DNA from 3 places in the Paenibacillus sp. AK002 genome. Region 3 is predicted to be linked to each of the others. Evidence: riboswitches for the same ligand, from Rfam matches in the RefSeq annotation. Region 3 holds a riboswitch; each other region holds the start of a gene.
The links. Region 3 has a riboswitch for cyclic di-AMP ahead of M1D70_RS00135 (3D domain-containing protein). Riboswitches for the same ligand answer to the same signal wherever they lie in the genome.

Region 1 (9,945 bases), 500 kb from region 3:
ACTCTGAAAATAGATGAAAACGGCAAAAGAAAACGCGTACAAACCATCCTGTCATCTATTATCGTGGCAAAATCTCGGTATCTCGTTGGATTGCGATAAATACGAGAAAACAAGAGAAATACATAGTATAGAGCAGTATTCGGAAGATAAAAACGAAATACTGCTTGGTTCCTGTTCGACACAACGCCAGATGTGTTTTTGCTCACATTTACATCCTGCAGGGCCGGTCGTATGATACGAACTATGAGTTGACGGTCATCAACGACCAAGGCTTACGGACAGTCGTTCCATAAAGATCTAAAGGCAGTGTGAGAGCTGCGCCGGGTTCATTATGGATCGAATCTTAGGAGAAGGTACCATGGGCCTTGCTGAGATTTGAAGGTAGAGGCGACTCTCACCGCGTAAACCTCCTGTCGCTGCTGTTATGCCCAGTCGGACGACAAGTCAAATCGCAATAAAATTACTGCTACTCGTATTCAATTTTCGCTGAGTCCTTGAATGGAAAAGGAACGGGGGAACCAGTCGGGAGATAAATCTGATCTCTCTGGGGTGAATCCTATAGACAAGATAACGGTCTATGGGTAGGGCGACTCTCACGCCCGAATCCGTCAGCTAACCTCGTAAGCGTATCGAGAGAGGCAACGATTGTCGTGGACTTGGGCTACGGTGTATTTCACCGTGTCCTGTTAAGAAGCCTGCGGGAAGAGTTCTTCTCTTTCCGCAGGCTTCTTTGTTGTTGCCTTCTCTTTCTGACCTTAGGAGGAGAAACGAAGATGGAGAAACCACAGGAATACATCCTGGTATCCGCGCCGAACAAGGCCGGGGAGGAATTCGTCCGCCAGCTGATGCACAAACGTGTTCCGTTTGCGGCCATAGCCAACAACCGGGCTGAGCAGCTGAGGCTGCGAGAACTGGGCTGCAAACCCATCATTTTGATTGATACAAGAGACGAGCAGACCTGGATCATTCCCGAGTTTCCCGTCAGCAAGGTGTTTCTGTTCGAAAGCAGCTTGAATCTGTGCTGCCGCTATTTACGGATCTGCCGGACATGGACCGCGGAGTCGATTTATGTGATCACCCATTCCGGCAATCCGCGCTTGATATACAAAGGGCTGGGTGCCGATGTGGTGCTTCATACGAATCATCATCAGGTGTCCTTTCTGATGGCAGCCGTTATGAGCTAAGCGTTTGGACTGACGCCACAAGAGTTAGGGGAGGTTACATTCATGCAGGATTTAGTTATGGTACTCATTTTGGGAGGAACCTACGGACTGCTCATGCTGTTTATGTCCTGGTGCGGGCGCGTGGTTTCGGAACCGGAGGCTGATCAGCCGTGATGATCATGTTGATATTCACGATTTTTATTTTTCTCTATTTGATTTATGCGCTGATTCACCCTGAAAAATTCTAGGGAATCGGCTGAAGGAGGAAGGCATTCGTCATGGGCATTTTACAAATTGCCATCGTTATACTCGTTCTGGTGCTGCTGGTCAAGCCGCTGGGAACTTATCTATATCAGGTGTTTCGCAATGAAAGCAATGGAACGGACAGATGGTTCTCCTGGGCGGAGAAACCGATCTTTGCTCTGATCGGCTTAAAAGAACGCAAGGGGATGACATGGAAAGGATATGCCGTCAGCTTTGTGTTGACGAATATCGTGCTGGTTGCGGCGGGCTACTTGATTCTGCGGCTGCAGAAGGTGCTGCCGCTGAACCCGAACGGCATCGGCCATATGGAACCGACCTTGTCGTTCAACACCATTATCAGCTTCATGACCAATACGAATCTTCAGCATTACAGCGGCGAGTCGGGATTGTCTTATCTGGCCCAGATGGCCGTCATTACGATGATGATGTTCACGTCCGCGGCGACCGGGCTGTGCGTGGCGATTGCTTTTATCCGGGCGGTGACCAGCAAGGGCATGACCGTCGGCAACTTTTTTGAGGACTTCGTTAAGGCGCATACCCGGGTATTCATTCCGGCTGCCTTCATCATTGCGATGGCGCTGGTGGCGCTGCAGGTGCCGCAGACACTGAAGCCTACGCTCAGCGTCACGACGCTGGAAGGTAGCGAGCAGCAAATAGCGGTGGGTCCGGTGGCCGCGCTCGAATCGATCAAGCATCTTGGCACCAATGGGGGCGGGTTTATGGGGGCCAACTCGTCGCATCCGTTCGAGAACCCGTCCCCGCTGACCAATGTGATCGAGATTCTATCCATGTGGTGCCTCGGGGCGGCGCTTCCTTACACATTTGGTTTGTTCGGGAAGAGCCGCAAGCAGGGCTGGATTATTTTCTCGGTAATGATGACCTTGTTTATCGGCTTCCTGTCCCTGAACTACGCTGCCGAAACCAACGGCAACCCGGCATTAAACCAGCTGGGCATCGACGCCTCGCAAGGCAGCATGGAGGGCAAAGAGTTCCGGTTCGGGATCGCCCAATCCTCCCTGTTTACGACGGTGACAACCGCAGCCACGACCGGGTCGGTCAACAACATGCATGATACGCTCACGCCGCTCGGCGGGATTACGCCGCTGTCCCTGATGATGCTGAATTCCGTTTTTGGCGGAAAAGGCGTCGGGCTGATGAATATGCTCATGTACGCGATCCTGGCGGTGTTCCTGGCCGGTCTTATGGTTGGCCGTACCCCCGAATTTCTCGGCAGAAAAATCGAGGCCCGGGAAATGAAGCTGGTTGCGGTTGTCATTCTGGTACACCCATTGATTATCCTTGCTCCTACGGCGCTCGCGCTCATGACGGATGCGGGACAGGCGGGCATTGCCCATTCGGGCTTTCACGGCATCTCGCAGGTGCTTTACGAATACACGTCATCCGCGGCCAATAACGGCTCCGGGTTTGAGGGCCTTGCGGATAACACGCCGTTCTGGAACATCAGCACTGGACTGGTCATGCTGATCGGGCGCTACATTTCGATGATCGCCCTGCTGGCGGTTGGCGGCTCGCTAATGCGGAAGCAGTGGGTTCCCGAGACGCTCGGGACGTTCCGGACAGATAATAAGCTCTTTGCCGGCATTCTCATCGCGGTGGTCCTGATCATCGGTGCCTTGACCTTCCTGCCTGTGCTGGTGCTGGGACCGATTGCCGAGCATCTGACGATTCGTTAAATAGAAAAGGTGGCCTATTACCATGAATAATACGAGAAAAAGAGCGATGTCCCAAGAGATGGTCCGTCAGGCGCTGAAGGACAGCTTCACGAAGCTGAATCCCGTCCTGATGATGAGAAATCCGGTCATGTTTGTCGTGGAAGCCGGGACTCTGGTCGTGCTGCTTATGACGATATTTCCGTCCTATTTCGGTACCGAGGGCAGTAGCAGATTTAACCTGACCGTATTCGTCATCCTGCTGTTTACGCTGCTGTTCGCTAACTTCGCAGAGGCGCTTGCCGAAGGGCGCGGCAAGGCGCAGGCCGATTCCCTTAAGCAGTCGAAGCAGGAAATGACGGCCCGCAAAGTGATGGAGAACGGCGGGGTACAATCCGTGCCGTCCACGGATCTGCGCAAAGGGGATATCGTGATTGTCGCGCAGGGCGAGATGATTCCCGGGGACGGGGAAGTGATTGCGGGCCTTGCATCCGTTGACGAATCGGCGATTACCGGGGAGTCCGCCCCCGTCATTAAAGAAGCCGGAGGAGATTTCAGCTCAGTCACGGGGGGCACCCGGGTTGTCAGCGATACGATCCGCATCCGGATTACGAGCGATCCGGGGGAATCGTTTATCGACCGGATGATCTCGTTGGTCGAAGGGGCCTCCCGGCAGAAAACGCCAAACGAAATTGCGCTGAATACGCTGTTGATCGTCTTAACGCTGATCTTCCTGATCGTGGTTGTGACGCTGGCACCGATCGCGAAGTATCTTGGCATCGAGTTGACCGTTCCGGTGCTGATCTCGCTGCTGGTATGTCTGATCCCGACCACGATCGGGGGGCTGCTGTCGGCGATCGGGATTGCCGGCATGGATCGGGTAACGCAGTTCAACGTGCTGGCGATGTCCGGCAAAGCGGTTGAGGCCGCCGGTGACATCAACACGATGATTCTGGATAAGACGGGTACCATTACGTTTGGTAACCGGATGGCCAGCCGATTGATTCCCGTCGGCGGCGAGTCGCAGGCATCGGTGTCCCGGTGGGCCGCGGTGAGCTCGCTGCAGGATGAGACGCCGGAAGGACGGTCGGTGTTGGAGCTGCTGAGGAAGGAAGGTTTCGCAGTGGATGAGAGCATGGCGGATGGGGCGGAATTCATCGAATTTAAGGCGGAAACTCGGATGAGCGGCATGGACCTGAGGGATGGCCGGAAAGTCCGGAAGGGCGCGGTGGATGCCGTCAAGGCGTGGGTGCAGTCGCAAGGAGGCCCCCTCCCTTCGGATTTGACGCCAAATAGCGACGCCATCGCCACAGAGGGAGGAACCCCGCTTGCTGTCGCCGTGGATAACCGCATCTATGGTTTGATCTACCTGAAGGATACCGTGAAGCCGGGCATGAAGGAACGGTTTGACCAGCTGCGCCGGATGGGCATCAAGACGATCATGTGCACGGGCGACAACGCGCTCACCGCAGCGACGATTGCCCGTGAAGCGGGCGTCGATGATTTCATTGCGGAGAGCAAGCCCGAAGACAAGATTGCCGTCATCCGCCGAGAACAAGCCGAAGGCAAGCTGGTGGCGATGACCGGGGACGGGACGAACGATGCCCCGGCGCTGGCCCAGGCCGATGTGGGGCTGGCGATGAACAGCGGCACCACCGCAGCCAAGGAAGCGGCCAATATGGTGGATCTGGATTCGGATCCGTCGAAGATTATCGAGGTGGTCTCTATCGGCAAACAGCTGCTGATGACGCGCGGCGCGCTGACCACCTTCAGCGTCGCGAACGATGTCGCCAAATATTTTGCGATCATTCCGGCGATGTTCGCGGCTGCTATTCCAAGCATGAACGTTCTCAATGTCATGGGACTGGGTTCTCCCATGTCGGCGATTCTGTCGGCGCTGATCTTTAATGCCATCATCATTCCGCTGCTGATTCCGCTTGCGATGAAGGGTGTGGCCTATAAGCCGATGAGCTCGTCGAAGCTGCTGCAGCGCAATGTGTTGGTCTACGGATTAGGCGGCGTGATCGTGCCGTTCATCGGGATTAAGCTGATTGATATGATCGTGCATCTCTGGATTTAGGCGGAAGCATCGCAGCTGGCCTATCGAGATATCCCGGTCTGCTATTTAAGGAAGATATAGAAGAAGGGATCGATGAACCATGAATAAGCCATTGCAGAAATCATCGCCGGCGCCTCGCGCCGGGGTGGGCGCGGCCCGTGTCTCGCTGGGCATGGCCCTGAGAACGAGTCTTGTATTTATCGTGTTATGCGGAATTCTTTATCCGCTGGTCACGACGGGAGCGGCGCAGCTGCTCATGCCGAAGCAAGCCGGCGGCAGTTTGGTCACGGATCGGGGCGGAAAGGTGGTCGGATCGGAATTGATCGGCCAGGACTTTGCGGAGCCGCAATATTTTCACGGCAGGGTGTCCAGCATTGAATACAACGGGGCCGGCTCAGGCAGCAATAACTATGCCCCTTCCAATCCGGATTTAGTTGAACGAACGAAGGCCTCGATTGAAGCATGGGCGAAGAACAACCCGGATGTTCCGGTGAGTGAGGTGCCGATCGATCTGGTAACGAATTCCGGCTCCGGATTGGATCCTCACATTTCGCCGCAGGCTGCGAGCATTCAGATTCCGCGGATCAGCAAGCTGACCGGAATTGCGGAAGCAGAGCTTGATCAGCTGGTAAAGGAATATACGGAGGGACGGGATTTGGGCGTATTCGGTGAACCTCGCGTGAATGTGTTGAAGCTGAATCTGGGTCTCCAAGAGCTTCTTAACTGATCATGGATCCCTTTCGGAGAAAATCGCCGGAGGAGCTCTTAAGGTCGATTTCCAAGCTCCATCAAGGACGGCTCAAGGTATATATCGGGGCCGTGAGCGGATCGGGAAAAACCTATCATATGCTTCGCGAAGGGCAGACCTTGAGGCTGCAAGGCATCGATGTCGTCATATGTGCGGTATCCACGATGCAGCGCCCGGAAACGGTGGAGCAGGTCCGGGATCTGGAGCGGGTGCCCAGCATTCATTGGATGGAGGACGGCGTGGAGAAGAAAGATCTTGATCTGGATCTGCTGATGCAGCGCAACCCGGAGGTGGTGCTTGTCGATGGGCTTGCCCATGGCAATCGGAAGGGAGCGCGGCATGCCACACGGCTGGGTGACATCCGATTCCTGTTAAGCCGGGGAATCAGCGTCATCACGACGGTTAATGTGTATGAGCTGGAGGACGTGCAGGGCATTGCCTCCAAGCTGACGGGCATTCAAACCAGCCATACCGTACCGGCTGATACGCTGGAGAGCGCCGACGAGGTGGTGCTTATTGACGTAACGCCCGAAACGATGCTGGAACGGGCACAAGGCGGCCTGCTTGGAGGCGGGAGCATATGGAAACAGGGCAATCTAGCCGTACTTCGGGAGTTGACGCTCCGCCTCGTTGCCGAAGGCGTCAGCCATTCACTGGAGCGGTACCGCAAGGAACAGGGGCTCATCGGCCCATCGGGAGCCGATGAGCGAATACTGGTGTCGACCCAATACCATTGGAATGGGTCCATCTATATGCGGCGCGGGCAGCAGATCGCGAAGCGATTAAACGGCGAGCTGTTGGCCGTCACGTTTGTGAAGCCGGGAGTAGAGCTTACCAAAGAACAGGCCGCCTTCAAGCGCTCCATGATGAAGCTCGCGGTGCGGATAGGCGCCAAAATGGAGGAGCTGCCCCTCCGTTCCCGGAGGAAGCTCGCTGACATGCTGGTTCAGTATGCGCTGGAGCACCACGTTACGCGCATTGTGCTCGGCCATTCGAAGCAGACGCGCGTGCAAGAGCTTTGGCAGGGGTCGATTATTCAGGATCTGCTCAAGAAAACGCGCGGAATTGATATTTTTATGGTTGCGGATCGGGCGGAACATGACGGGGAGCGGATCATCCCGGCCCGGCTCCATCCGCAGCGGCTCTCTTCCGAATCGTTTCACCGCTTGAATGAACAGGAGCTGGATCAGAAGATCGAGCAGGTCAAGCGGGGACGGTTCAAGGTATATATCGGCGCCGCCCCGGGCGTAGGGAAGACCTATGCGATGCTGCGGGAAGGCAACGATCTGCTGAAGAAGGGCTTGACGGTTCTCGTCGGTCTGCTGGAGACGCACGGCCGGAAGGATACGCTGTCCCAGGTGGGCAATCTGGAGACCCTCCCGCGAATAAGGGTGGATTACCGCGGATCGCGCCTTGAGGAGATGGATACCGATGAGATCATTCGCCGGAGGCCGGACGTGGTCCTCGTGGATGAGCTGGCGCATACGAACGTGCCCGGAAGCAAGCGCAAGAAACGGTATGAAGATGTGCTGGATATTCTGTCGGCCGGCATCTCCGTCATCACGACCGTGAACGTGCAGCATCTGGAGAGCTTGAATGATGCCGTCGAGCAGATTACAGGCGTTCGAGTCCGCGAGACGATACCGGATCATATCCTGCTATCGGCCGATGAGGTTCAGCTCGTCGACGTGACGCCGGAGTCGCTGCGGCAGCGGATGAAGGACGGGAACATTTATGCGAAAGAGAAGGTTCATCAGGCGCTCAGCCATTTTTTCAAGACGGGAAACCTGATCGCCCTAAGAGAGCTTGCCTTAAGGGAAATTGCGGATGATGTGGACGAGAGGCTGGAGTCCTGGCAGCGCAGCGGCTCGCTTCGGGGGCCGTGGCGGCGCGAGGAGGTTATCTACGTCGTGGTTGCCAGGGGGCCGCAAGCGGAGCGGCTCATTCGCCGCGGCTTCCGGATCGCCCATCGGCTGAAGGCGGCCTGGTATGTGGCATTCCCTCTGAAAGGTCATCACAGCCTGTCTCATGACGACGAGCAGCGCCTGACGGCGCTTCAGACGTTAACGGAGCGTCTTGGGGGCACCTTCACAATGCTGCCGGTAAGAAGGGGGCCGGCATGCGCCTGTCCTGGCCGATTGGTCGCGGCAGCAGACGAGGTTAAGGCGACCCAAATCATTATCGGCCAGCCGCAGATGGCCGGATGGAAGCTATTTTCCAGGCGGAAATGGATCAGGAGCCTGCTGCGATCCTCAAGGCATATGGACGTGCTCGTGGTTGCGGATTACGATCCGCACGTTTGACGGCTGAAGCGCCGGGAGCTGAATATTTTGAGAGGACCGGTGACGCAGAGACTTGGAAATGCTGAAAGTGCAGGAAAAGCAGTGAACGCAGGAATCGCAGAAAACGCGGATAACGCAACAATCCGGAGAACAAAAACACCGGGAACGCTTATTCCAGAGAACAAGAACGCACAGACCGCAGCACGCTCGGAAGCGGAAGAGTGCAAGCATACGCGCAGGCTGGCTTACCAGCGCGTAAGCGAACGGACCACGTCAAGAAGCCCGCTGACCTGTCATTACAGATCCGCGGGCTTTTTTCATGCTGCCAACATGCCTAAAGGCCGACGTACAAGCTTGTCTTATGATTCGCCCGACAGCGTGCGGTCGCCGGTCAAATATTTCTCGGTCAAGATGGAAAGCAGGCGAATGCCGACTTCATTCTCTCCGCCTTCGGGAATGATCAGGTCGGCGTATTTCTTGGAGGGTTCGATGAACGCCTCATGCATCGGCTTGACGGTTGTCAGGTATTGATTATGGATCGACTGGATGGTCCGGCCGCGGTCCTCAATATCGCGTACGACCCGGCGAAGCAGGCGCACATCGGGATCGGTATCCACAAACACTTTAATGTGTAGCAGCTTGCGCAGATTCTCATCGGACAGCACATGCAGACCTTCGATGATGACGATGTTGTTCGGCTTCAGCTCGATGGTCTGATCCGTGAAGCGGGCATGGGCGGTAAAATCATATACCGGTGCGAAAGCGGGTTGTCCGCTTTTTAAAATCCCGAGATGCTCGACGAGCAGCTCGTTGTCAAAAGCGAACGGATGATCATAGTTAATCGCTTCGCGTTCCTCGAAGCTGAGCTCTTTATGATCCTTGTAATAGTTATCCTGCGAAATAAACGTGACTTTATCTGAACCAAGACGGTCAATGACAGAGCGGGCAACCGTTGTTTTGCCCGATCCGGTGCCGCCGGCGATACCAATTATGAGCATGGCGAATCCATAACCCTCCCTAGAGTTTGCAATTTTATTATTGTAGCACAGCATGCGCTTCTTTTCACTATGGGAGCATAGAACAAAAGATGGGATTTCCTCATGTTCTTTATTCTTACCACGGAATAGCGAACCGAATCTGTATGACTTATCATAGAGGATATCATGACTACAATTGAAAATGTTTCGGAGGGATGATCATGCGTTATACCGCTATTTACCCATGCAAGCCCGCCATATACCTTCAGCAGGGAGAGAATCGGGGAAGCGTCGATTGGAGCCGCTATGAAGCTGTGGCCCTGAGCGACACCGTGACCGGGCTTGCCGCGAAGGAAGCGACGGAGGTGCGCGCCTGCTGGAGCGCCGAATGCTTCTACGTGCAGTTTGTTTGCCGGGATTCCCATATCGTCTCGGAGTATCGGCATCGGGATGACCCGCTGTATGAGCAGGATGTCGTGGAGCTGTTTATGGATGAAGCAGGAGAGGGCTTGGAATATATCGAGCTTGAGGTGAGCCCGAACAATGTTGTATTTGATGCGCGGATCCGTAACGATGGGCAAAAGTCGATCACGGACAGCGATGTCGAGTGGGACCTTACCGGCCTTCTGACCACGGTAGAGAACGATGGGAAGGGACATTTGGTTTACGAGTTTCGCATTCCGGCGCAGAACTTTCAGAATCCGCCGGAAGCGGGACGAAGCTGGAACGTGAACTTTTACCGCATTGACGAAGACGACCAAGGAAACCGGGAATATCAGGCT
Region 2 (9,945 bases), 2.7 Mb from region 3:
GGCGGGGGTGTGAGCAGAGCAGGGGAGCTCCTATTCCCGCAGCTGCGGGAAATGACGGATAAGCTGGTCATGCCGTCCTATCTAGGAACGTACGAGATCGTTCCTGCGGGACTGCGGGACGATGTTGGCCTGGTGGGAGCCGCAGCCTTGTTCCAATAATATATTCATAAAGAAAAGGCAACAAAAGCCGCCCTTCAAGGGCGGCTTTCTGATTATTTCATGAAGAGAGCGGGAAACGGAGCGATCCTATTTGCGTAAGAGAAGTCCGTAACTTGTGACAGGTGATAGGCGTAAACCGTAAGCCGTCATCCGTTTTCACTGGAGTCGAGTTTTTGGTTTCCTATTAGGTTTGTTTGTATCCGACAAACAATAAGCGGTTGCCCGCACTTTCCCGCCCGCCGACGGTAACCGCCGGCTCCAAACCCGCACGCGAGGCGGCCTGCAGGCTTGGAGCCGGCGGCTTCCGCTATTCCATATATTTTGATGCGTCGAACGTAATCATGCTCGTATGGTTAGCATGTTCGATCAGTGAGGAGAGCCTGGTCACTTCGCGTTCCTTCTTGCGCGCCTGCGCCTGATAAGCTTCCGGATCGTATAAGGCCACGTTAAACAGCGTTACGGCGCCATCTCCGCTTCCCCGGCTGCTCTGGCGCTCCAGCTTCTTGCGGGAGCCGAGATGGGCAAGCTGTCCGATATCGCTGCGCATTTGTTTGGCGAGCTCGATCGCCTCCATGATGGTCATGTCGGAGCCGTTCCAACTAATGGTCTGCGTCGTGTTGGAGATTGCCATCAGCAGATCCAGCTTTCTGTAATCCCCTGCGGCGGCTTCGATCTCTTCCGTAATGGCATCCACGCTGCGTGCAGGATACTCCGCCGTTTCCCCTTTTTCAATGATCGTGCTGCTGTTGTTCAAACGTTCCGACATCAATTGATTCATAAGACGGTTGATTGCTGCCCGGACTGCCAAAGCTTCAGCCATCGTGATTTGACTCATAAGCGAAGGATCACCTCTTTGATTTCTTGTCTGAATATGTAAACGTTCCGAACTGCCAAAAAGTTGCACGCCCTTTAATAAAACGTCGCCGGAGGTTCGATGGAGAGTTACATAATTGTCATGAGTATGTGAGATGCTGTACTGAAAATACATGAAAATTTTCAGCCCATACGACATTGATTAACATATAGTGATAGATTTCTAGGATATTATTGACAGCATCCTTGCTTGTATACTATATTAAGAGAAGGTTACAAAATGTTAATGAATTTTGCCGAATTTCGTTTGTGAAAACGGGGGAACCGTCTTGGGTGAATTATTCTTGTACCATAGAGAGTATAGGGAACCTTCAACCGAACCCTTAGCTAACTCCGTAGGCATCGAAGGAGAGAACATATTTTGAAGAAGTTTGTCATCACATTGCTTGGGTCTGCAATTATTTTTTCTTCAGGTGCCGTATCAGCCTATGCTGATCAACAACCGAATTTTCAGCATCAAGTGAAGCAATTGGTAGGAACGCCTTATAAATGGGGCGGAACAACGACAAGCGGATTTGATTGCTCCGGATTTATTCTGTATATGTTTAGAAATTTCGACGTAGATCTTCCACGCACATCCCAGAGTCAGGCTAAAGCCGGGGTTCATGTGGATCGCGAGGACCTGAGAGTCGGAGATTTGGTATTCTTCAATACAAGCGGCAGCGGCATTTCCCATGCGGGCGTTTACATTGGAGATGGACAATTTGCGCATGCTTCCAGCAGCAAGGGCGTAAGAATCAGCAAGCTTAGCGACTCGTATTACGAACCGCGTTATGTTACGGCGCGCCGCGTATTGAGTCAAGAGAATTATGCCAAACTGGTAGGAAGCGCAAGCTAATTGGAACAGGTAGTTTAGAGTTCGATACATAACCGGAAAGCCTGACAAGAGATGATCTTGTCAGGCTTTCTTTTTTTAGAGAAAATTATAATTTGGGATTCTGCGAAAAGATTCACTAGATTATTCCTTTACGACAGAGGCATTCACGGCGGCTTCCATGCCATTATTATAGGAACGGAACAAGCCCAGACGCCAGAAGGCGGCACCTTTCAGATCATAGCGTTTGGCCAAGCCGAGCTTATCGTCGACGGATGTGGCGGTTTCGCTGCTTAAGCTGATGCCGAGCAGGAGCTTCTGCTTAGGAACGCCTGCCTGAAGTGCCTGCTGAATGGCTTGGTCCACCAAACTGTTGGGCTCAGGAACCTGGGCTTTGGTGCCGACCGGATTGTACTGATACGCCATGACGATAAGATCATCGGCAAGGGAGGCCAGCGTCTTGTAATCATAGCCTTTATAGGCGCTGTTCAGTGGCGGGACCGCTAAGGACAGAGCAATGTCGCCGGGCAATGCCGCTTTCAATTGCTTGACGTAATCATTCAGCAGCTTCTGCTGCTTCGCGGCATCCAGTTTAAAACCAAGCCCTTCGAAATCAAGCACCACGCCGCCGAATCCGTTATCCGCCACCGCGGTCGTGATGCCTTCAATGGACTTTTGGCGAAGGCTGCTGTCGCTGAGGACTTTGGTTAATTCGCCGTTTCCGTCCAAAGCGTAAACCATAAGGTACGGTTTAATCTCCCGATCCGCTGCATCCGCAACAATCGATTGCGGAGTCACGTCGCCGGCCGCCGCAGGCAGACGATACTCGTCGCCTTGAAGCGTAAACTGACCTTCCCGATCAATGCGGCTCCAGCCGAAGGCGACTGAATTCATGGATGGTACGAGATCCCGCTCTTGGAAAGATTGCAAAGCGTAAAAGGCTCTTAGATGCATTTCGCGCTGCGGCGACACGAGGGAAACCGTGCGAGTCGCCTGATTCCAGCCGACATTAACGCCGAATTGGCTGCTGAACGAGCTCAGCGGAATCAGAACGCGGCCTTCCCGTTGGACAGGGGGAGCGGCTAGCTTTACTTTTTTACCGTTGACGGTTGCGCTCGAGCTCCCGACTTGAAGCAGCACTTCCGTCGGTTGACCCTTCACCTTGCCAATGGCCTTCACCGTTTGCGTCTTGCTGTTCCAAGTGATTTGAATGCCCAGCGCTTCACCGACCGTCCGGAACGGCACGTAGGTGACCCCTTTGTCTATCCTGGGAGCCGCGTCGAATGTAAGCGCAACATCATCCAGCGTTACCGAAATGGCAGGCGCAGCGTGTACCTGGCCGATATGGGGCGCGGTTCCGAGCAGAGATAAGGCAAGAACGGCAGCGACGGCTGTTTTTCCTATTCGTCTATGCAGCATGCTAATGTTTCCCTCCAACCCAATAAAATAATAGAATGATATTCATAGAATATGGAATTTGCTCTAGCATACGCTAGTATAGCAAAATTTTCATAGAGTTCCAATTGCATGATGTCATAGAATCGATAAGAGTAAGCTTGTTGATTTTTTAAACTTTCCAGTATAATAATTGAAGGAATTCATACATAACCTGATGATTACATGCATAGGGGGATAAAGGCGTGTTTAAATTCTGGAAAAACAAAAAGGGCGGGAACAGCGGAGAGAATTCGTCGCTCCCGGCAGCGGAAGAGAGAATGGAAGCCGTGCCGGACCAGATCATCGAGCTTACGGGCCGCGAGGTTCAGCGCAGCGTGGCCCCTGTTCTGGGCATAACGGTGCTTGACTTGGCCGAGCGGAATGAGGTGGATTGGAACTCTTTTTGCAAAAGAGGGACGTGTGCGCGCTGCCGCTGCATGGTGGTGGAGGGAATCGAGTATCTGTCCGAACCCAATCTGGCCGAAGAACGGCGCCTGGATCCGGAAGAAATCGAAGAGGGGTACCGTCTCGGATGCCAGAGCAGGATCGAAGCGGTCGGCCCCGTCAAAATCAAGCATGCTCCATACTTTTGACGATATAGAAGGACATATAACAGTAATATAAATAAAGCAGGCAGCCGTACCATTGCGGCTGCCTGCTTTATTGAAAGGAAAACAAACTAAAATTCCTTCACTCCACGGCCATTTTGCTCTGTTCCCGGAACGAGCTTGGCGTTTGACCGGTAATTTTCTTGAATAACATCGAGAAATACTTGTCGTTGCCGTAGCCGACTTGGGAAGCAACCTCATGCACCGGCATTTCGGAATCCGCCAGCAGGCGCTTGGCCTCTTCAATCCGGCGGGATATCAAGTAATTGAAGGGGGAATCGCCGACTTCTTTTTTGAACAGATGGGATAAATAATGCTGGCTGACATACATCGTATCGGCGATGTCCTTGAGGCTGATGCTCTGGGTGTAGTTGGCGTCGATAAAGTGCTTGGTCCGCAGCGCGATTTCATTCTTGCCCTTCAGGGATTGGAATTGGTGTTTAACGTCCACGATGCGATAAATCACGGTAATCAATGACATCAGCAGGTTCGTGCTCAGCGTTTCATATCCCAGTACCTGCGAATCGCATTCGCGGAGGATCTCGGAAAGATAGCTCTCCACTTTATAAGCGTATTTCTCGCAGGATATGACCGGCTCGACATAGGCCGGCAGCAGCATCCCCTGAGGCACCCCTTCAATGTGAAGCGAATCCACGCCGCAATAGATGACCTTGAATGGCCCGTCCGTGATGGATTTCTCCTCATGGGGAATGCCAGGGTTATAGATGGCGACATCGCCTTTGTTAAGCTCATATACTTTACCTGCTATGGTGAATTCTCCGCGTCCTTCAACCACATAGATGATCTCGCAGAAATCGTGGATTTGCGGCGGGCCATAAAAGAAGTCCTCGTCGACGACCTGGCCGGCAAAGAGCAGCTGCGGATTTTTGATGAAGCGGAAGTGATCGCTTTTACTATGCGAGATTTCGATTTTTGGCACGGTCTCGTCCCTCCTGAAAGCAGCATCCTTTTCCTATTATAATGCATATTGCTCCTCGATGCCGAAATCGTTTGCAGCCCGCTTACGCATAGGTACACTGTCTTGCTGAAATTGGGGACCGATATAACAAAATAGTGGGTTATCCTTGAGCCCGAATCAACTTACAATGATGTCATAATCCTTATAGGGAGGCGTGACATACATGACAATTGAAAACGATTACAGATGGCGGGACGGATTTCCGAAAATCGGCATTCGCCCTACGATAGATGGCAGAAGGAGAGGAGTAAGGGAATCCCTTGAGGAACAAACCATGAATCTGGCCAAGGCCGTCGCCGAGATGCTGACGAAAGAGCTTAAATATCCGAATGGCGAACCGGTTGAATGCGTGATTGCGGATACTTGCATCGGCGGCGTTGCCGAAGCGACCGCAGCGGCCAAGAAGTTCAAGAATGCCGAGGTCGGCCTGACGATAACCGTTACGCCTTGCTGGTGTTACGGAACGGAAACGATGGATGCGGATCCTTCGCGTCCGAAGGCGGTATGGGGCTTCAACGGAACAGGGCGTCCGGGCGCGGTGTATTTGGCAGCCGTCTTGTCGGCCCATGCGCAGAAGGGACTTCCCGCATTCGGCATCTATGGCGAAGACGTTCAGGATGAAGGGGATACCCGCATTCCGGATGACGTTCAAGAGAAGCTCCTGCGTTTTGCGCGGAGCGGGCTGGCTGCGGCCTATATGCGCGGACAATCGTATTTGTCCATGGGCTCCGTGTCGATGGGCATCGCCGGTTCGATCGTGGACGACAGCTTCTTCCAGGAATATCTGGGCATGCGGAATGAATATGTGGATATGAGCGAGTTTACGCGCCGTTTGGAGGAAGGGATCTATGATCCTGAAGAGTATGAAAAGGCGCTTGCTTGGGTGAAGGAGAATTGTACGGAAGGACCGGATAACAATCCGGATCATCTGCAGAACAGCCGGGAGCGCAAGGATCTCGAATGGGAAACCGTCGTCAAAATGACGCTGATCACCCGTGATTTGATGATCGGCAATCCGCGATTGAAGGAGCTTGGTTTCGAAGAGGAAGCCCAAGGCCACAGCGCGATCGCTTCCGGCTTCCAGGGGCAGCGCCAATGGACGGATCACTCCCCGAACGGAGATTTTCTGGAGACCATCCTCAACTCCTCCTTCGATTGGAACGGCAGACGTTCGCCGTATATCGTGGCAACGGAGAATGACAGCCTGAACGGAGTCGGCATGCTGTTCGGATACCTGTTAACCAATACGGCACAGATTTTCGCGGATGTGCGGACGTACTGGAGTCCGGCTTCGGTAGAACGGGTTACCGGCTATAAGCTTGAGGGCAAAGCGGAAAACGGCATCCTGCATTTGATCAATTCCGGTTCGGCCGCACTGGACGGAACGGGCGAGCAGGAGCTTGACGGCAAGCCGGCCATGAAACCGTTCTGGGATATCACGGATGAAGAGGTTGACCGCACGCTCAAGGCCACGCAGTGGAGACCGGCTAACCTGGAGTATTTCCGTGGCGGCGGTTACTCGACCGACTACCTGACGCGCGGCGGCATGCCGATGACGATGTTCCGCCTTAACCTGGTGAAAGGGCTTGGTCCCGTCCTGCAAATCGCCGAAGGCTATTCCGTGGATCTGCCGTCGGAGGTGCACGATACGCTCGATAAGCGTACAGACCCGACATGGCCAACGACCTGGTTCGTACCGAACCTCACGGGAGAGGGAGCCTTCTCCAGCGTTTATGAGGTCATGAACCAGTGGGGAGCCAATCACGGCGTGATCAGTTACGGACATATCGGAGCAGATCTTATCACCCTGGCTTCGGTGCTGCGAATTCCGGTCAACATGCATAATGTGCCCGCTAATGAGGTGTTCCGTCCGCGTGCATGGGGCATGTTTGGAACGTCCGATCCGGAAAGCGCCGATTTCCGCGCTTGCCAGAACTTCGGTCCTCTATATAAATAAGGTCATTCGAGAGGAGAGCGAATCATGCTGAATGTAGAAACGAGAAACGAGCTCTGCAAGTATGCCAAAAAAATCGTCGACAACGGACTCGTTGTAGGGCCTGGAGGGAACATCAGCGCCAGGGCAGGGGACAAAATGTATTTGTCCCCGAGCGGTTTTGCGCTGGAGGAGATCGAGCCGGAGCAATGGATCGAAGTGGATATCCCGACGGGCGATATTACCGATATTGGTCTGCGGCCTTCCTCCGAAGTGCTGATGCACCTGTACGGATACCGCAGCAACCCTGACATCGGGGCCATGGTGCATACGCATCCGTCCCATTGCATTGCCTTTACGCTGGTGGAACAGGAGCTGCCGGTGATGTTCCCCGATCAGGCGGCATTGGTCGGCCGTACGGCTTATATCCCGTACATCATACCAACGACGGATTTGTTAGCAGATGCCGTAGCGGAGAAAGTGACCACGGCCAGCTCCATACTGCTGGGTAATCATGGACTGGTCACAACCGGCCGGAATCTGCGCGAAGCGTATTACCGGACCCAAGTGGTTGAAGAGAGCGCCAAAATTTATCTGAGCGCCAAGGCGGCCGGCACGCCGGTGCCGCTGACAGATCAGGAAGTAGACGATATTGCTGCTCTGGAGAGCGAGGATTATCGGATTCAGCTTCTGCAGAAAATGAAATAAATGTCGAGTTAAGGCTCGGATCTCGGATAGTTGGAATTTGAATCGGTATCGTACTAAAGGTGAGAAAGGATGCGGCGTATGAGCAATTCATCTGCGGTGCTTGCGTTTGACTTGGGGGCCAGCAGCGGCCGGGCGCTGCTGGGCGAAATCACCGCTTCTGATCATGACTCCCCCGGCATACTGAAGATCACGGAGATTCATCGTTTTGCCAATACTCCTGTTCAGATGGGAGATCATCTGCACTGGAACTTCCCGATGCTGCTCCAGGAGGTCAAGCACGGCATCCGTAAAGCGTTTCAGGACGGTTATCGACCGGTCAGCTATGGCATCGATTCGTGGGGCGTCGATTATGGACTGATTGACCGCAACGGGGAGCTCATCGGAGTGCCTTATCATTACCGGGACCTCCGGACGGAAGGGATGGTGGAGGAAACCTGCAAGCAGGTTGGCAGAGAGCGGCTGTTTCAAGAAAGCGGCCTGCAATTCATGCCGTTTAACACCATCTTCCAGTTGAATGCGATGCTTAAGGCGAAGTCGCCGATGCTGGATATCGCGGACAAGTTCCTGCTCACGCCGGATCTTCTGAACTATTTTCTTACAGGGGTTCAAGCATGCGAGTTCACCATGGCAACCACGACCCAGCTGTATCATGTTACGAAAGGCAAGTGGAATGAGCGGTTAATGGATGAGCTGGGACTTCTCTCGTCCTTGTTCCTTGAACCCGTACAGCCGGGAAGCGTGATTGGCAGGCTGCAGGATGCCGTAGCGCAAGAGCTTGGCGTTCCGGCGATCGAAGCGATTGCCGTGGCGTCGCACGATACGGAATCCGCCGTGGTGGCCGTTCCGGCGAATGCCGCCCGGTTTGCTTATCTCGTATGCGGGACCTGGTCGCTTCTCGGAACCGAGCTGCCGGAGCCGCTCGTTCACCCGGACGTGCTGGAAGAAGACTTCTCCAATGAGGGCGGGGCTTATCAGTCCTTTCAATTGCTGAAGAATATCATGGGCCTCTGGATTCTTCAGGAGTGCAAGCGGCAGTGGGAAAATCAGGGACTGAAGTATTCTTATGCAGAGCTGGTTGAGCTCGCGGAGGACGCGGAGCCTTTCCGCAGCCTCATCCATCCCGATGATCTGCGCTTCATGAATCCGGCCGATATGACGGCTGAAATTCGGGATTATTGCCGGGAGACCGGGCAGCCCGTTCCGCAAAGCGCCGGTGATTATGTCCAGTGCATACTGCAAAGCCTGGCCCTAAGATACCGGGAAGTGCTTGAACGGATGGAAGTCCTGACAGGGCAGTCGTACGATGGGCTTCATATGGTTGGCGGCGGCATTCAGAACGAGCTGTTATGCCGGTATACGGCGAATGCCATGGGCCGTACGGTGTGGGCCGGTCCGGTCGAAGCCAGCGCCATCGGGAACATGCTGGTTCAATTTGTGGCCAATGGCACGCTGCGCAGCAGGGAAGAGGGAGTCGAGCTCGTGAAGCGGTCTTTTCCGCTGGCCTGGTATCAACCCGAATCCCGTGAGGATTGGGAGGCAGCGTTCCTGCGTTACAAGTCCTTGATCGGGCAGCAGCAGGCACAGCCGTGATCATAAAAGCGTTCAGGGACTGACAGCTCCCTGGCTCAGATTCTCATCTTGCTTCAAAATCTGATAAAGAAGGATGTCGTTCCATGCTAAAAGGCATATCTCATTTGCTCTCGCCTGAGCTGCTGAAAATACTTATGGAGATGGGGCACGCGGATGAAATCGTTCTCGGCGACGCCAATTTCCCTTCAGCCAGTCACGCCCGGCGGTTGGTCCGGGCAGACGGACACGGAATCCCTGCGTTATTAAACGCCATATTGCCGTTATTTCCGCTGGATACGTACGTTGAATCCCCGGTAGCCCTGATGGCCGTCACTCCCGGAGATAGCGTGGAAACGCCGATCTGGGAGGATTACCGCCAGATTGTGAAGGAGTTTCACGCCGTTCCCGTTGAATTCGATGAGATGGAGCGTTTCTCGTTCTATGAACGCGCCAAGAATGCGTATGCCATCGTGTCGACGGGCGAACAAGCGCTGTATGCCAATGTTATCCTTAAAAAAGGCGTAGTCGTTTAGGCTGCCTGGTGCAATAGTTAGAGAAGAGATCGCTGCGGCGGTCTTTTTTTTCGGTTTCCAATGGTCTAAGTGGTTTTCATCATCTGTGTAAAAAATGAACACAACACCGCCGGATTGATCTACAATGAGCATTAGGCCAGATTGAACAAGCGGGAAAGTAAGACGCCCAGATGATTCTGGCAAATACATACCATCATAAAAATGAAGGTGAGATATTGTGAGAGGAACATACGCATCGTTATCGGTCGTATCAACGGCAACCAATTATATTATGGAGCAAGACAATGTAATGACGCGTACCTATCGTACCTATATCAAACCGAGAGAGTCCG
Region 3 (9,945 bases):
GCGCGCTTCCATCCTCGCCTCGAATGACTCGGCCGTAGCCTTTGGGGTTATCCATATGCGCGGTGAGCACCGTGGCGGCCGCATTGCTGCTTTCATGAAGCTTCAGAAGATTCTCCAGCGTCTCAGACGTCACCAGTGGAGTGTCCCCGCAAATGACGATTGTGGATCCTTCTTCACCGCCAAGCAGTTCCTTGGCTTGTTTCACGGCGTGACCCGTTCCGAGCTGCTGCTCCTGCAGAACATACTCGGCTGCGTCTTGCAGATAGGTGCGAACCGCTTCCGCGCCGTGGCCAACGACCACAACACTGCGTTCGCAGTTCACCTGCTGTACCGTTTGGACCACATGTCCGACCATCGGCTTGCCACAAACAGGATGCAGCACTTTATATAGTTTGGATTTCATACGTTTGCCCTGCCCAGCGGCGAGCACAATAGCAAATCTTTTCAAGGGCCATGCCTCCTCCTCTTGAACTCACTACTGAATATATATCATTCTACAAAAAAAGAAAAGAGAGCCACAGGTATGGCTCTCTTTTCCTTGAACCCCAATTGTAAAACTTAAGCGCCTTCTTCAATCACTTCTTCTTCAGTAGCCGCACGCTCATACTCGGCCAATACAGCCGATTGAATCTTCTCGCGGGTACCGGAGGAAATGGGATGGGCAATGTCGCGGAATTCTCCGTCAGGAGTGCGTTTGCTCGGCATTGCAACAAACATTCCATTGTTTCCGTCGATGACGCGAATGTCGTGAACGACAAATTCATTATCGATGGTAATGGATGCGATTGCCTTCATTCTCCCCTCAGAGTTAACACGGCGGAGTCTGACATCCGTAATTTGCATATGTGTTCACCACCTTTTTCCATCAGAGACTTGGTGTATAATTCCACACAGCAAACCCGAAATCCTTCTTTTTTCTACTACAAAATGTCCTAAAAACAGGAATATTTTTTAGAATGTGATATTTTCGACAGACTTCGTGCTGATTCGAATGAAAACGCTATTATATCGACAAAAACCGCGTGCCTAGTTTTCGAAATAATTACCAGGTTTGACGGTAATTCTCTTGGTTTTGGAGTCTACGTCGCTCAAAACCGCGAGTGAAATATAGTCCTCCAGAAGTCTTTCCTCGGTTTCTACCGATCCCGATTCCACCAGGACCCCGACGCCTGCGACTTCGGCATTAAATTCACCCAGCAGATCGACCATCCCCTGAATGGTGCCTCCTGCCTTCATGAAATCGTCCACGATCAGTACACGGGAGCGTTCCTTGAGCGCCCGGCGGGATAAAGACATCGTATGGATGCTCTTGTGCGAGCCGGACACATAATTGATGCTTACGGCCGACCCCTCCGTCACTTGATGGTCCCGGCGAACTAGTACGACCGGCAGGTTCAATTGCGCCGCCGTCGCATAGGCCAGCGGAATTCCTTTGGTCTCCACGGTCATGACCACATCGATCTCCCGGTCGGAGAATGCCGTCGCAATGATTTTGCCCGCTTCGTTCATGAGCGAAGGTTGTCCGAGCAGATCGGACATGTATAGGTAGCCGCCCGGCAAAATCCGATCCGATTGCTGAAGCTGCTGGCACAGCTCCTCCGCAAAGCGCAGGGCATGGTCTCTGCGCAGCTTCGGAATGTACCTTACCCCTCCGGCCGCGCCGGCCAGCGTCTGAAGCTCTCCGAGCCCCTCGCTCTCAAATACGTCCTTAATGATCGCCAAATCCTCGCTAATGGACGACTTGGCTGCTCCATATCGCTCGGCGAACGTTGTCAGCGGAATCAGCGTATGCGGTTTGGATAGTAAATATTGGGTCATATCGACCAATCGTTCGCTTCGTTTTAATTTTTTCACCTAGGGTTCCTCGCTAAATCCGAATATTATATGTTAAATATAACACTTTTGTACGTATTTATACAACTTTGATTGCAATTCGCCCCCGAATTGTCAATTCTAACCGTTTCTAAGTGAGCAGGCGAACCGCATACACTTCCTTGCAGAAGCCCCGAAGGCCATTGTAAATCCGGGCAACCTTGGATTCCTTGGAGACCAGTCCGAAGACGGTAGGACCGCTGCCGGACATCAGCGCGCCGTCAGCGCCCAATTTCAGCATACCTTCCTTCAGCTGCTGAACTTCCGGGTGCATCTTCAAGGTCACCTCTTCCAGCACGTTGCCCAGCGACTGGCACATCTGCTGGAAGCTGCCCTGCGCCAGCGCGTCCACCATCCGTTCAGCCGAGGGATGGGACTGAATTTGCTCGCTGCGCAAGCGGCCATACACCTCCGCCGTCGACACATTGATCGGCGGCTTCGCCACGATCACCCAGCATTGCGGCGGGTTCTGGATCGGCGTGAGCACTTCGCCGCGCCCCGTAGCCAATGCCGTGCCGCCGGTCACGCAGAACGGCACATCCGAGCCGAGCTCGGCACCGAGCGCGAGCAGCTCCTGCTGGGGGATGCCGAGCTCCCAGAGGCGGTTCAAGCCGCGCAGCGTGGCCGCAGCATCGCTGCTGCCTCCGGCGAGTCCCGCGGCAACGGGAATTTTTTTGTCCAGGTGAATATGTACACCCTTCTTCACGTCGTAGCGCTCTTTGATTAGTCTTGCTGCCTGAAAGGCCAAATTCTTCTCGTCCAGCGGAATGTATCCTGCCTGCGAGGTGATGATGATGGTGTCCCGCTTCTGTTCGGACATCTCAAGCCGATCGGCGAGGTCGATCATCGTCATGACCATCTCCACCTCATGAAAGCCGTCAGGACGCTTATGGAGTACATCCAGCATCAAATTGATTTTGGCCGGTGCTTTTTCGTATATTTTCAAGAACGTTCACCTATCCTTAGCTTTCCCATATGCTTGAACTTAACATATTCGAGGAAAAACATCTAATGCCTCTATATTAACAAACTCAGGCTTTGAAGTCATGGGACCGTTTGATGACGTTTACGATGCACCGGCTTTAAGAAAAACGCCTATCGACGCGTATAACGTAAGCTGTTCCTGCGAGTCGGGAAACTAAAGGTGAAACAAACAGGGCCTTCCGCTTAACCGGAAGACCCTGCTGCGATGCGGCCATACTCTTACAGGTCGGATTTGCGGGCTGCCCGCTCGGCGAGCTCAATCGCCCGTTTTACCATGTTACCGGCATCCTTGGCCTTAATGCCTCCCCAGCCCTCTTTTTCCACGGTGTCGTAGAATCCCAATTCTTTAGCCAATTCGGTCTTCAATTGATCGGACATGATGCTTCGTCTTCTTCTGCTCATCAATCCCGCCTCCTTGGAAAATGTATTGAGTATGGCATGAACAGCATCCCGCGCGACGCAGCGGCCTTCCATGGGCCCTGCGCATGCTTAAGTCTCCGTCACCGCGTATAGAACGGCTGGGATAAGCTTCGCGCAGCTTTAGTATGCGTTCAACCCTTCCTTGTCATCCCTCCGGAAGGATGGCAACAAAAAACAGCCTCCCTGTAAGCGGAGACTGCTCTCATGACGTATCGTTATGACTTGATATAGGTGATTCGCATCTCGTTGTCGTCACCGGTGACCATGATCTCCACGGTTTCGGTCAAAATATCCGCATAACTGTAAGACACACGTTTAAAAGTTTGCTGGTCTTGGTCCAGCTTCACAATGAAAACAGAAGGGTACGTTTCTTCCAAAACACCAGTACGCTCGACGGTCTTCCGACGGCCACCGTTTGCCCGAAGCGTAATTTTTTGCCCTAAATGGGCATCGAGACTGCGTTTGATTTCCAACAGCGCATTTTTAGCCATTGTCGACGACCACCTCTTTCCTTGTCCATTATACCGAAGATCACATCATTTGTCAATTCAAAAACATTAATTATATCAGCATCAAAAATATATTGTCAATGTATTTTTTTTGACCCTGCCATTCTCGCGCTCATTTGCTTTAATATGTGCTAAATTGACAAGCTTTATGTATTTTTTCTGACAACTTTCTTAACGAATGGATAGGAAAAATAAAAAAACCCCAGCGAGTGGGGTTCTTCTTGGTCCATTCTCCAGCGGTTATGGGAACCTCTGATCGAACGGATTAGGAGCCTAGCTGACTGAAGGCGTAACCTTCAAGGTGGACAAATCCTGCAGCTTGGGCAGACCGATCCGGTAGCTGCCTCTCGTCTCAATTCCGCCTACGCCCTGGCTGCCGCTGATCGTATGATGGACCACGTCATGGATGTTCACGGTATCCCGGACCGACGTATAGGCCGCTTTAGCGGCGACGTAGACGGGATCCAGCGCATGGATGAGGATTCGCCCCGGCGAGCTGGCAAAATTGGCCCCAGCCTGCAGCAGCGCCTCAAAATGCGATTGGCACGCTCCGGCCACGATGACCAGGGAATCCAGGTTCCGCTCATATTGACGCGCCACTTGAATCGCCGTGACGAAGTTGTGGGAATTCTTATAGCTGTCCAGGCTATATAAATCGTATGGCTGACGTCTCTTCAGAACCCCATCATGCCCTGTGATCACAACGATATCAGGTCTTACCCGCGGAAGAAGACGATATAATGAATCGGCCATCCCCGACTCATTGATATAATGGCCTTCCGCTGGGACCCGAAGCTGGTTGTACAAGGTCATGCTCTTCTTCAGATATTGGGGATCTCCATCCAAATGCAGCACCTTGCCCGGCACGTCAAAGTATCCTTTATCCGCAAGCTGGCCGCCTTCAATATGCCGCAGGCTGGCCAGTTGACGCTCGCTCTGCTCCTGTCTTTGCTTCTGCAGGCGGTCCAGCGATTCATTGGCTTTGATCTGCGCCTGCTTTGTTCGTTCGCTTAAGGTGGGATGCGGGACCGTAACCAAATCATCAACGGGAGCATCGGCCAGTAACCGGAATTCCGTCCCTTTGATGACGATATTATTATTTTGCCGCATGCCTTCTACCCGGAACGTTACATCGCCGCCGTAGGATTTACGAACGACCAAGTCTCCCAAGTTCATCACAACATCACCCCTACCCTATGGTATGGGCTACTGTGACTATTGGTTCTTGTTCAGCGCCAATTTATCGCGCGGAGGCCATTCGTAAGCTCCAGGGACTCCCGAAAGGGTGCGTCAACGGATATTGGCGCCGAACAGCACGTTGCTAAGCCGCGCATACTCCTCAATGCTAAGCGTCTCTCCGCGCCGTGAAGGCTCGATTCCTGCTTCCTGCAGCAGCTGCTCCAGCCGTTCGCGCCCCTCACCCGGGAAGAACCGGCTCTTCAGATTGTTGGCAATCGTCTTCCGTCGCTGTGCAAAAGAAGCCTGGACCACCTCGAAGAAGAAGCGTTCGTCTTCCACGCGAACGGGAGGCTGTTCCCGGACCGCCAGGCGAATCACGGCCGACTCGACGTTCGGCTGCGGAATGAACACCGTGTGCGGCACGATGCAGACCAGCTTTGGCTCGCTGTAATATTGAACGGCAATGCTGAGACTTCCGTAATCCTTGCTTCCCGGTGCAGCGGCCATCCGTTCGGCCACTTCCTTCTGAATCATCACCACGATGTTCTCCAGCGGCAGCTTCTCCTCCAGCAGCTTCATGAGAATCGGCGTCGTCACGTAATACGGCAGATTGGCAACCACGCTTACCTTCGATACGTCCCCGAAATCCTGACGGAACAGTTCATGAAGATCCACCTTCAGCACATCCCCATGATGAACCCTCACGTTCCCGTAGGGCTCCAGGACTTCCTTCAGGATGGGAATCAGGCGCTGATCGATTTCGACTGCGGTGACGGTTCCTGCCGTCTGCGCCAGCTTCTCCGTCAGTGCACCGATGCCAGGCCCGATCTCGAGCGCGCCCTTATCTTCATCAAGTCCTGCAGCTTCCACGATTTTGTACAAAATATTCTGATCGATGAGAAAGTTCTGGCCCAGACTTTTCTTGAAGGAGAATCCATGGCGTGAGATGATCTCCTTCGTCCGTCTTGGTGTTGATATATCCTCGATCCGACTCATTGGCTAAATGCCCCCTTCTTCCAGCTGTGCAAGTGCTGCCAGAAATTCTTCCCGCGATATTTGAAACATGGCCAATCGTTTATGGAACTGCTTGCTGTTGCAGTATCCGATGCCCAGCAGATTACCCATCGCCATCCGTCTTGCCGCGGCCTCCGGGTGAGCCGATAATCCCGCCTCCAGCAGATCCTCCAAACTGATCAGGCTCTCTCTACCCTCAAAAGACGTGTGAACCCGCTCCAGCGCGCGCCGTATCGCCTCTGGCGAGGCATTCTCCACGCCGATATCCCCTTTTCGGGTAGCGTCCGCTTCCGGGATGAAGGCGTGCTTGCAGCCGGGTACGCCCCGATCCACGATTTTGCGGATTCGTTCTCCCGCATGGTCAGGGTCCGTCAATATGATAACGCCTCTGCGCTCCTGGGCAAGCGCTATGCGCTTCAGGATTTGTTTGTTGATCGCTGAACCGCCGGTTTCGATCGTATCGGCCTCTACGGCCCGTTTAATGGCAACGGTATCGTCTCTGCCTTCCACGACAATCACTTCTTTAATCATGCGTTCGTTCTCTTCCTTCCTAAGCCGAGCAGGCCTGTACAACGTTAAGGTTCAACCCGTTTAGCCTTGATTACTCCGGTCTTAACAAAACAAAAGAAGAGGAAATATTCCCTCTTCTTGATCATCATATATTATAAGCTAAATAGTATAGCATTAGAATGGCAAAGTAAATTGGAATTCATGCGTCTAGTTCAATTCAGGTTTAACCGGACCGATCACGTAAACGGTGCGACCGCTCTTCCGGCCGAAATTCATGGCCGATTTCAACGAATCGTAATAGACATCGATTTTGTTGCCTTTGATGGCGCCGCCCGTATCTTCAGCACGGCGGAAGCCAATGCCTTCGATGTAGACCCACCACCCGATCGGGATGATGTTAGGATCAACGGCGATGGTGCGACCTTCCGTAACGCGAGTGCCGGATGCGGTACGCGTACCGATTCCTTGCTGCTCGGCCGAATACGCCGTCATCGACACGTTGTTCAATACCTTCTTGTATTTAAAATCAACGCCTGCGCGGGAGACCACGTTGTTCTCCACAGCCTTGGCGGTCGTTACTTTTTTCGTGCCGGACAATTTAGCCGGTGTAGCTTTTACATCGGTGGCTGCCGCCTGGACGATAACAGGCTTCTCCACTTTTTTCGTACCTACGGCAATGATTTTATCCTTTGTTCTGCGTTCAATTTCTTGGGAGACCTTCGTCTTGGAAACCAGCTTGCCATTGTGGTAGACCTTCTCGTAATGGTTCACCATAAGACCAGGCTCGCCCCGCTGAATGACGCGGTTATCGCCCTTTTCAAGCGATGGATCGGCCGTCTTGATCACACGGAATTCGCGGTCTTCCGTTTCCTTAACTTTTTGCTTCGTGACGCGAACGACATGGATATTCATATTGCTGGTCAGCTTCGTGTCTTGCGACGGTTGTACTATATCTTCACCCTGGATCGTAACGCCAGCCTCTTTGAGTACATGATCAACTGTATCCTGGGATGTAAATATGGTTTTGGTTTTGCTGCCTACCGTAACGTTGACTGGAATAGCTCTGTCAATAATAATTCGGTCTCCGTCCCGGATCGCGCCGTTCAGGGGCATCGAAATTTGATCTTGGGGACTCAACGTGATCGCTTGCTCATCCAGCAATTCCTGCAGCAACGATCCACGTGTTTCCACCGTAGTGACCCGGCCGTCGACGACAAGCTGAACTTCCTTGCCTGCCTGGTCATGTACAACCAACGATATGAGAAGTGATACCGTAACGGCACCCATGGCGCCGAGCAACATCAGTTGACGCAAATTGTCATGCTTCCATCTCAATGCGTAAGACATGCTGGATGATTGTGATTCATGGGTTTCTTCAGGTTGAAAAATGCCCACTATTCCATCCTCCTTCATAGTCCCGCCGTCTAGGTAAACGCATGAATGCATTTGACGTGACTATAGCAATTTTTCTCACAGGGCGCCCTGCTATCTATCTACACCCTGCGTCAATTCCCGTCTTCCGTCCATCTGCCATCACCTCCTGTTTACCAAGAGTATGATGGACCCGTCTCCATTATTCAAAAATAAAAGAAGCCATTGAAAGAGTACTAGAGGCTCTAACGTGGCTTCCTGATGAATGAAATCATGGAAATGGTATGCACGAGATTTCCCCTCTTATTTCGCTTACGGAGTTAGCTGTCGGGTTCGGACGTAAGAGAGACGCCCTATATCCGGATGCCCGCTCATGGCGAGATCCTTCAAATTCACCCCAAAGACCCGAAAAAGAAATCAAATACAGCTTCGTGCATCCAGACCAGTATGCACCGCAGTATCGGTTCCCCCGTTCTCCAGAATTTCGGAGATTAAGCGAGACGGTTCATGAAATATTCGGCTGCGATCTGCACATCGCAGCTTCTTATCACTGAAAAGATGATATCCTGTTTGTATGCAGGTTGTAAAGCAACATTCAACCACATTTTCTCATGTAAAAGGTTAAAATATTGTAATATCAACGCCTTTTCTGATTAAAAAACTTTAATTAATCGAAAATGCTCCCTTTTTCATCGCTTTTGCTCTTGTTTTCGTTAAATACCAAATCGTTCCAGTGCATTTTTGGTGGTAATTTGGGCCAATTCCTCATAGGACAACCCTCTAATTTCGGCCGCCGCCTCCGCCACCAATTTTACATATGCGGTCTCATTTCGTTTCCCGCGGAAGGGATGAGGTGTCAGGTAAGGCGCGTCCGTTTCGATCAATAATCGATCAAGCGGGACCTTTGCCAAAACCTCTTTGGGCTGCTTCGCATTCTTGAACGTAATCGGCCCCCCAAACGAGATATGGAATCCCATATCCAGGCACATTTTTGCCGTTTCCCAGCTTCCGGAGAAGGAATGCATGACACCGCCGACCTCGGAGGCTTTTTCCTCACGCAAAATGTTAACGATATCTTCATGCGCATCCCGGTTATGAATGACAATGGGCATGTTCAATTCCCGGGCAAGCCCGATCTGGCGCCGAAGCACACGGTGCTGCACTTCCTTGGGGGACGTATCCCAATGATAGTCCAAGCCGATCTCCCCGATTGCCACCACTTTCTCGTGACTGCATAAAGAGGCGATCCAATCCAGGTCCTGATCCTCCATGGTGATCGCATCTACAGGGTGCCAGCCTACCGCTGCATATATAAAATCGTAAGTCTCGGCCAGCTTCATCGTGGTCGGGATCGTCTCCCGGTTAAATCCGATATTGATCATCCGCGTAACGCCGGCTTCAAGCGCCCGCTGAATTGCAGCTTCCCGGTCTTCGTCGAATTGGGGAGCGTCCATATGAGTGTGCGTGTCGAACAGCATACTATCCACACTCTCCTTCCTGTCGTTTCTATGTCGTCTATTTTCCATTAGTTGGTTGAATGCAAGGGTATTAACGGTTGTCCTGTTATGCCTGATTTAATGCTGTTGTTTGAAGACGCCGGCGATCCTCTCCGGCATTTGACCCAGGAGCGGGCCCACCTTCTCCTCCGGATAATAAAGATGATACCGCCCTTTATGAATGCCGCTGATCGAGCGTACGATATCGGATACCTCCGAGATTTCCCTCAGCTCGTCATGCCGGTCGAGAAGGAGAATCTGTTTCTCGTTAAGCGGCATATCGGAATGAACCTTATCATAAGGAAGATCCGTTGGAAAATCAATCTCCAGGTCATATTCCGGATGCAGCCCCACGGCCCGGAACGCTTGACGGATCCCGTCGATGGTTTCCAGATCGATGTTGTCGATTTCTACGTATTTGTAGAGCTTCCGGTGCATGAAACGGCCGCATAATTCGCTAAGAAGCGGGTCTTCCTCTTCCGTCCATTGCAGAAAGGCCGTTTGAATCAAGGCTTCATCAAGGCGCAAATATTGATGAACGCCGATATTCCCCGAAAACAGCGCAGGCAGCGGCTCGATCATGAACCGGA

Region 1: linked by a shared signal. The riboswitch ahead of M1D70_RS02245 (hypothetical protein) and the one ahead of M1D70_RS00135 (3D domain-containing protein) in region 3 are both predicted to bind cyclic di-AMP.
Region 2: linked by a shared signal. The riboswitch ahead of M1D70_RS19110 (C40 family peptidase) and the one ahead of M1D70_RS00135 (3D domain-containing protein) in region 3 are both predicted to bind cyclic di-AMP.

The regions. Positions count from the first base shown of each region.
Region 1 is NZ_CP096377.1:527,254-537,198, forward strand. It holds cyclic di-AMP (ydaO/yuaA leader) riboswitch at 475-643, shown strand; gene M1D70_RS02245 (hypothetical protein) at 774-1,184, shown strand; gene M1D70_RS02250 (potassium-transporting ATPase subunit F) at 1,343-1,411, shown strand; gene kdpA (potassium-transporting ATPase subunit KdpA) at 1,442-3,121, shown strand; gene kdpB (potassium-transporting ATPase subunit KdpB) at 3,144-5,177, shown strand; gene kdpC (potassium-transporting ATPase subunit KdpC) at 5,257-5,883, shown strand; gene M1D70_RS02270 (histidine kinase) at 5,886-8,207, shown strand; gene udk (uridine kinase) at 8,546-9,184, opposite strand; gene M1D70_RS02280 (carbohydrate-binding family 9-like protein) at 9,385-9,945, shown strand, end outside.
Region 2 is NZ_CP096377.1:4,328,821-4,338,765, reverse strand. It holds gene M1D70_RS19120 (ROK family protein) at 1-159, shown strand, start outside; gene M1D70_RS19115 (hypothetical protein) at 467-994, opposite strand; cyclic di-AMP (ydaO/yuaA leader) riboswitch at 1,257-1,390, shown strand; gene M1D70_RS19110 (C40 family peptidase) at 1,394-1,870, shown strand; gene M1D70_RS19105 (stalk domain-containing protein) at 1,991-3,265, opposite strand; gene M1D70_RS19100 (2Fe-2S iron-sulfur cluster-binding protein) at 3,487-3,876, shown strand; gene M1D70_RS19095 (AraC family transcriptional regulator) at 3,974-4,831, opposite strand; gene M1D70_RS19090 (L-fucose isomerase) at 5,034-6,827, shown strand; gene M1D70_RS19085 (class II aldolase/adducin family protein) at 6,852-7,511, shown strand; gene M1D70_RS19080 (rhamnulokinase) at 7,590-9,101, shown strand; gene fucU (L-fucose mutarotase) at 9,185-9,613, shown strand; gene M1D70_RS19070 (SGNH/GDSL hydrolase family protein) at 9,831-9,945, shown strand, end outside.
Region 3 is NZ_CP096377.1:25,846-35,790, reverse strand. It holds gene glmU (bifunctional UDP-N-acetylglucosamine diphosphorylase/glucosamine-1-phosphate N-acetyltransferase GlmU) at 1-448, opposite strand, end outside; gene spoVG (septation regulator SpoVG) at 559-843, opposite strand; gene purR (pur operon repressor) at 1,027-1,854, opposite strand; gene ispE (4-(cytidine 5'-diphospho)-2-C-methyl-D-erythritol kinase) at 1,964-2,818, opposite strand; gene M1D70_RS00160 (small, acid-soluble spore protein, alpha/beta type) at 3,076-3,258, opposite strand; gene veg (biofilm formation stimulator Veg) at 3,492-3,767, opposite strand; gene yabG (sporulation peptidase YabG) at 4,059-4,961, opposite strand; gene rsmA (16S rRNA (adenine(1518)-N(6)/adenine(1519)-N(6))-dimethyltransferase RsmA) at 5,076-5,960, opposite strand; gene rnmV (ribonuclease M5) at 5,964-6,509, opposite strand; gene M1D70_RS00135 (3D domain-containing protein) at 6,696-7,883, opposite strand; cyclic di-AMP (ydaO/yuaA leader) riboswitch at 8,153-8,367, opposite strand; gene M1D70_RS00130 (TatD family hydrolase) at 8,573-9,337, opposite strand; gene M1D70_RS00125 (HD domain-containing protein) at 9,434-9,945, opposite strand, start outside.